DNA from 3 places in the Spirillospora sp. NPDC000708 genome. Region 1 is predicted to be linked to each of the others. Evidence: riboswitches for the same ligand, from Rfam matches in the RefSeq annotation. Region 1 holds a riboswitch; each other region holds the start of a gene.
What was found. Region 1 has a riboswitch for ZMP and ZTP ahead of glyA (serine hydroxymethyltransferase). Riboswitches for the same ligand answer to the same signal wherever they lie in the genome.
Positions count from the first base shown of each region.

Region 2: it holds a riboswitch for ZMP and ZTP, as region 1 does, so the genes downstream of both, pabB (aminodeoxychorismate synthase component I) here and glyA (serine hydroxymethyltransferase) in region 1, are expected to answer to the same signal.
Region 3: it holds a riboswitch for ZMP and ZTP, as region 1 does, so the genes downstream of both, ABT299_RS24570 (bifunctional methylenetetrahydrofolate dehydrogenase/methenyltetrahydrofolate cyclohydrolase) here and glyA (serine hydroxymethyltransferase) in region 1, are expected to answer to the same signal.

Region 1 covers NZ_JBEPCJ010000023.1:50,455-52,708, forward strand. The annotation lists gene glyA (serine hydroxymethyltransferase) at 1-992, opposite strand, end outside; ZMP/ZTP riboswitch at 1,048-1,134, opposite strand; partial or broken gene ABT299_RS18630 (DMT family transporter) at 1,257-2,144, opposite strand; gene ABT299_RS18635 (Lrp/AsnC family transcriptional regulator) at 2,185-2,254, opposite strand, start outside.
Region 2 covers NZ_JBEPCJ010000068.1:17,714-19,967, forward strand. The annotation lists gene pabB (aminodeoxychorismate synthase component I) at 1-1,376, opposite strand, end outside; ZMP/ZTP riboswitch at 1,401-1,482, opposite strand; gene ABT299_RS36285 (TetR/AcrR family transcriptional regulator) at 1,532-2,134, opposite strand; gene hpnH (adenosyl-hopene transferase HpnH) at 2,252-2,254, shown strand, end outside.
Region 3 covers NZ_JBEPCJ010000035.1:72,609-74,862, reverse strand. The annotation lists gene ABT299_RS24570 (bifunctional methylenetetrahydrofolate dehydrogenase/methenyltetrahydrofolate cyclohydrolase) at 49-897, opposite strand; ZMP/ZTP riboswitch at 944-1,029, opposite strand; gene ABT299_RS24565 (GNAT family N-acetyltransferase) at 1,124-1,717, shown strand; gene ABT299_RS24560 (hypothetical protein) at 1,750-1,926, opposite strand; gene purH (bifunctional phosphoribosylaminoimidazolecarboxamide formyltransferase/IMP cyclohydrolase) at 2,093-2,254, opposite strand, start outside.

The DNA.
Region 1 (2,254 bases):
GGCTTGCCCGCGACGCCCTTGTTCGTCAGGTCGATGAGGATCAGGTGGTTGTCGGTGCCGCCGGAGATCAGGTCGTAGCCGCGCTCCAGCAGCGCCCCCGCGAGCGCCTTCGCGTTCGCCACGACCTGGTGGGCGTACCGGGAGAAGTCCGGCGTCGCGGCCTCCTTCAGCGCGACGGCGATCGCGGCGGTGGTGTGGTTGTGCGGGCCGCCCTGCAGGCCGGGGAAGACGGCCTTGTCCACCGCCTTCGCGTGCTCGGCCGTCGACATGATCATCGCGCCGCGCGGGCCGCGCAGCGTCTTGTGCGTGGTCGTGGTGATCACGTCGGCGTGGCCCACCGGGGACGGGTGCGCGCCGCCGGCGACCAGGCCCGCGATGTGCGCGATGTCGGCGGCCAGCACCGCCCCGACCTCGCGGGCGATCTCGGCGAACGCCGGGAAGTCGATGGTGCGGGGCACCGCCGTCCCGCCGCACCAGATCAGCTTCGGCCGCTCCTTCAGCGCGAGGTCGCGGACCTCGTCCATGTCGACGCGGCCGGTGTCGGCGCGGACCTCGTACCGGACGGGCGTGAACCACCTGCCCGTCGCCGACACCGACCAGCCGTGCGTCAGGTGGCCGCCCATCGGCAGCGACAGGCCCATCACCGGGTCGCCGGGGTCGAGGAACGCCATGTAGACGGCGAGGTTCGCGGGCGAGCCGGAGTACGGCTGGACGTTGGCGTGCTCGACGCCGAACAGCTCCTCGGCCCGGGCGATGGCGGCCAGCTCGATCGGGTCGACGTTCTGCTGGCCCTCGTAGTACCGCTTGCCCGCGTACCCCTCGGAGTACTTGTTGGTCAGGACGGAGCCGGTGGCCTCCAGCACCGCCGGCGACACGTAGTTCTCCGAGGCGATCAGCCGGATCTTCTCGAACTGGCGGCGGGCCTCCGCCTCGACCAGCCCGGCGATCTCGGGATCCGCGGCCTGCAGATGGGGGACGGCGGGCTCGTGCACGACTACCTCCGCGCTGCTCGCGCCGGAACGCGCTGCGGGCGCCCCGGCCAGGGGACCCGTACACCCAGGCGCGCGGTGTGCGGACTAGTTTCGCTCCCCGGTGGTCGTCTCCACCTTGACTGCGCCAGTCGCGTTCGCCACATCATAGCGAGCCGCCTCCGGCCCCCGCTGCGTCCGGCGGGTCCGGCGGGTCCGCGCGGGGATCGACACCACGGCCAGCCCGCCGAGCAGCAGCACGGCCCCGGCCGCGACCCGCCCCGACATCCGCTCCCCCAGGACCGCCACGGCCAGGACGGCGGCCACCAGCGGCTCGGCGAGGCTCAGCGTCCCGGCCGTCGCGGCGCTCACCCGGTTCAGGCCCGTGACGAAGAACATGTACGCGGCGACGGTCGCGGCGACGCCGAGCCACGCCACCAGGGCCGCCGACCGCGGCGCCGCGAGCGCGGGCAGGTCCGCGAGCGTCCAGGGCAGCAGCACCGACCCGCCGGCCAGCAGCGTCACCGACACCGCCGCCGCCATCCCGGTGGCGCCGCCGCCCGGCCCGCTCCGGCCGGTCAGGACCTTCGCCGACACCGTATAGACGCCGAAGCACGTCCCGGCGACCAGGCTGAGCCCGACGCCGAGCAGGTCGACGCGGGCGTCGGGGCCGGGCGCCATCAGCAGCGCGACGCCGCCGATCGCGCAGGCCGTCCCCGCCCACCAGCGCCCGCTGAGCCGCGTCCGGAGGACCAGCCGCTCGCACAGGCCCGTCGAGACGGGCGCGAGCCCGAACACCACGGCGGTCGCGACCGCGGCGCCCGTCCGGCCGACCGCGCTGAAGAACGACGCCTGGAAGATCCCGGTGGCGGCGGACGCGGCGGCCACCGGCGGCCAGGTGCGCCGCGACAGCGTCCGGAACGCCCGCGGATCGGCCACGAGCACCAGGGCGGCGAGGATCACCCCGCCGGAGAGGATCCGGGCGCCGCCGACCGCGACCGGGTTCGCGGCGGAGCCGGCCAGCACCTGCGCCGGGCCGACCGTCCCCCACAGGACTCCGGCGGCCAGGACCAGCAGCGCTGCGGAAGGGTTGTTTCGTCGGTCCATGCCTCCGAAGCTAGGCAGGCATGCGGCTGTCGGCGCGCATTGCCGCCATATGTTCGGATGCGAGGCCATGCCCCGCCGGTTCTTCGATTTCGGGACGGTCAACGCGCTCTCAGGCGTACGGCGTTCGCCCCGTCCGGCCGTCGGCCGCCGGAAGTTCGCCCTGCTCCTTCGGCTGGACG
Region 2 (2,254 bases), on a different contig from region 1:
GCGAGCAGCGCGCCGTACGGGACGGGGCTGACCCGCCGGAGGTGCGCGAACGTGGCGGCGGGGTCGACGGCGGTGCGCGCGGTCGCGGTGTTGGACAGGCAGATCTCGTACGACTCCCCGTCGCGGATCTCGTCCAGGCACTCGGCGACCAGGCCGAGGTACGCCTCCCGGTCGTGGTGCAGCTCGACGGGCGGTTCCGCCGCGTCGCCGGTCAGCGGCCCGGTCGGCGGCGGAGCCGGCTCGGACGGCAGGCCGCGGACGCGCGCGGCGGTCGCGGCGAACCACGCGTCCACCTCCGGGTCGCGGGCCAGGCGGCTGAGGCGCAGCAGGTAGGACTCGCCTTCCGCGTGGTCGATGACCAGCGCCCGGTCGGCGAACACCATCGCGGCGTCCGGGGTGGGCGAGGCGTGCGCGGCGGTGCCGCCCGTCTCGGCCTTCAGCTCGTACCCCAGGTAGCCGACGTAGCCCAGGCGGAACCCGAACGGGAGATCGCCGTCGTCGGGCAGCGCCCGCCGGGTCACCTCCCGTTCCAGGTAGTCGAAGAACGAGCCGGCCGGCTGCTCCGACACGGTGCCGTGCCCGTCCACCCGGACGCGCCGCTCCGCGACCCGGTACGTCACCAGCTCGCCGAGCGGGCCGTCGCCGTCGCCCATCATCGTGAACCGCGACGTCCCCTCCGCGTGCGTGCCGCTGTCCAGCCAGAACGCGCCGGAGCGTCCGGCGAACACCGTCCGGTAGGCCGCCTCGGGGTCGGGCGCCGCCGCCAGCCGGTGGACGTGGAGCCGGTAGGGCCCCGCGCCGTGGTGCGCGCGCGTGAGGTCACGGAAGTTGGCCAGCAGCTCGCGGCCGTGACCGGTGCAGATGGACTCGGGGTGGAACTGGATGCCCCAAACCGGCGCCGACCGGTGCCGCACCCCCATCAGGACGCCGTCGTCCGACCATGCGACGGCCTCCAGCTCGTCGGGCAGCGCCGTGACCGCCAGCGAGTGGTACCGGACGACGGGCAGCGGCGACGGCAGCCCCGCGAAGAGCCCCTCCCCGGTGTGGACGACCTGGGAGACCCGTCCGTGCACGGGTTCCGGCGCGTGCTCGACCTTGCCGCCGAGCCGGTGGCAGATGCCCTGGTGCCCCAGGCACACGCCGAGCAGCGGCAGCGACCACTCGTCGATCACCCGGGCGCCGATGCCGATGTCGCGGTCGCGGTCGGGACGTCCCGGCCCGGGGGAGATGACCACGTTGTCGAAGTCGGCGGGGGACAGCCCCGACCAGTCGGCGTCGTTGCGGACGACCGTCGGCGGCCGCCCGTTCACCTCGCCCAGCAGCTGGTACAGGTTGAACGTGAACGAGTCGTAGTTGTCGATCAGAAGTGTCCGCATCGGCGACCGCTCCCGGGCGTCGTCATGGATCGCCCAGGCGCACGGCGGCGGTGGCGGGCCGCTCCCCGGTGGTGCTCCACCCTAGGCGCCAGTCACGGCCCGCCCACACTGTAACCGCAGGCGGCGCCCGGTGGTCAGCCCGGCCGGAGGTGCGCTCAGGCCGGCCGGAGGCCGCGGAGGGTGCGGTCGAGGACGGCGCCGACCTCGGCGCGCGCGGCGGCCTGGTCGGCGGCGCGCGCGATGACGAGGCTCGCCTCGATGATCATCGCGACGATCAGCCGGGCCAGCACGCCCGGCGGCTGCCGGTCGAGCTCGCCGGCGTCCATCGCGCGCTCCAGCCACTCGGTGAGCAGCCGCAGGCCGTGCCGTTCCGCGAGGTCGTTCCAGGCGTCGGCGCCGAGCACGATGGGGCCCTCGACGAGCACGAGGCGCTGGAAGTCGCTGTCGACGCAGGTGTCGAGGAACGCGGCGAGGCCGTCCCGGATCCGGGCCAGCGGGCCGCCCGCCGCGGGCCGGTCGAGCTGCTGGCGGATCAGCCGCTCGGCCAGCTCCGCGCCGACCTGCTCGACCACGGCGCCGAACAGCGCGGCCTTGTCGCGGAAGTGGTGGTAGAGCGCGCCGCGGGTGACGCGGGCGGCGGCGACGACGTCCTCGGTGCCGGTGGCGGCGTAGCCGCGCTCGGCGAACAGCGCGCGGGCGGCGGCCAGCAGGGCGGCGCGGGTGTCGGCGGCGTGCTCGGCGCGTCGGGACGGCGTCATACCCGCGAACCTATATTGACGTACAGCTACCATGTTTCATACTCGCTGTATGGAGCATCGTCCGGATGCCGGGACGGTCCGGCGCACGGACGACACCCGCGGCTCAGGGAGGCGCACATG
Region 3 (2,254 bases), on a different contig from region 1:
CCGCCACCGTGGGTGTCGGTGGCGGCCCTCACGCATGTCCGGGACCGGTCAGGCGGCCTGCTCGGCGGCCTCGACGACGTTCTGCAGGAGCATCGCGCGGGTCATGGGGCCGACGCCGCCGGGGTTCGGGGCGACCCAGCCGGCGACGTCGCGGACGTCGGCGGCGACGTCGCCGGTCAGCTTGCCGTCGACGCGGGAGACGCCGACGTCGAGGACGGCGGCGCCGGGCTTGACCATGCCGGCGGTGATCAGGCCGGGCACGCCGGCGGCGGCCACGACGATGTCGGCGGCGCGGGTGTGCGCGGCGAGGTCGCGGGTGGCGGTGTGGCAGAGGGTGACGGTGGCGTTCTCGCTGCGGCGGGTCAGCAGCAGGCCGAGGGACCGGCCGACGGTGATGCCGCGGCCGACGACGGTGACCTCTGCGCCCTTGAGCGGGACGTCGTAGTGGCGGAGCAGCTCGATGATGCCCTTCGGCGTGCAGGGCAGCGGGCCGGGCTGCATCAGGACGAGCCGCCCGAGGTTGGTCGGGTGCAGGCCGTCGGCGTCCTTCGCGGGGTCGATCAGCTCCAGCACCCGCTGCTCGTCCAGGCCCTTGGGAAGGGGGAGCTGGACGATGTAGCCGGTGCAGGCGGGGTCGGCGTTGAGCTCGGCGACGGCCCGCTCGACGTCGGCCTGGGACGCGGTCTCGGGCAGGTCGCGGCGGATGCTCTCGATGCCGACCTCGGCGCAGTCGCGGTGCTTCATGTTCACGTAGGAGCGGCTGCCCGGGTCGTCGCCGACCAGGACGGTGCCGAGGCCGACGGACACGCCGCGGTCGCGGAGCGCCTCGACGCGGCGCTTGAGGTCGGAGCGGATCTCGGCGGCCAGGGCCTTGCCGTCCAGAATCTGTGCGGTCATGCATGCCTCCGCGGTGTCTCGCCAGGGACCGAGCCCGGCTCGAGGTCCCGTCCACCCAGGCGCGCGGTGTCCGGACTGTCGTTCGCTCCCCGGTGGTGATCCACCTTGACCGCGCCAGTCGCGTCGAAACCCCATGGTAGCCGTCCCGGGGGCGGCGAGTGGCTCGCGGAAATCGCCGTGAAGTGGCCCTGCCGGACGCTCAGCGGCCCCTCATAGCGTGGACGCCATGAGCGACGAGTGGTTTGACCGCCCGGTCCTGACCGGGCGTTACGTGCGTCTTGAGCCTCTTTCCCTCGACCATGTGGACGGGCTGTTCGAGGCGTCGAAGGAGCCGTCGATCTGGACGTGGAAGAACGAGCGCCAGCCGGAGACCGTGGACGCCGTGCGCGCCTGGATAGAGAAGGCGCTGGCGGGGTGCGAGCGCGGGCTGCGGCTGCCGTTCGCGCAGGTCGACGTGGCGACCGGGGAGGTCGCGGGGAGCACGTCGTATTACGAGATCGCGCCGCACGACCGGGGGCTGTGCATCGGGCACACCTGGCTGGGGGCGCGCTGGCAGCGGACGGGGTTCAACACCGAGTCGAAGCTGCTGCTGCTCCAGCGGGCCTTCGACGACCTGGGGGCGATCCGGGTCGGCTGGCACACGCACGTCCGCAACGAGCGGTCGCGTGCGGCAATCGAGCGTCTCGGCGCGTCGTTCGAGGGGATCCACCGCAAGCACCGGGTCCGCGCGGACGGGTCGATCCGCGACACCGCCGTCTACGCGATGACCGACGATGACTGGCCGGAGGCGTCGAAGGCGCTGCGCGCCAAGCTGCGCTGAGCGCGCACGCCGATGGCGCGCCGGGGGCCGCGCTAGTCGTCGGCGCGTTCGCGGCGGGCGAGGATCCGGTCGGTGCCGTGCCAGCCGAGCTGCCCCGCGAGCATCGCCGCGAGCACCGCGGCGACGAGCCCGACGGCCTGCCGGGACTCCATCAGCAGCGCGTCGGCCTGGCCGACGTGGGCGACCAGAAAGGTCGTCAGCGAGTCCATGCGCGCCTCCCTAGGCGGGCGATCGCGCCGGGGGTCGGGAACGTTCAGGGGGCGCGGCCAGCCAGAGGCTACCTCCCGCGCAGAAGTGGAAAGGACGGCCGGTGCGGGGATCGTGCGTCCCGCACCGGCCGTCCTCAAGCCCCGGCCGCCGACGGCCTCAGTGGGATCAGTGGAAGAAGTGCCGCGTCCCGGTGAAGTACATCGTGATCCCGGCCTTCTTCGCGGTCTCGATCGCCAGCTCGTCGCGGATCGAGCCGCCCGGCTGGACGACGGCCTTGACACCGGCCTCGACCAGCACCTCCAGGCCGTCCGGGAACGGGAAGAACGC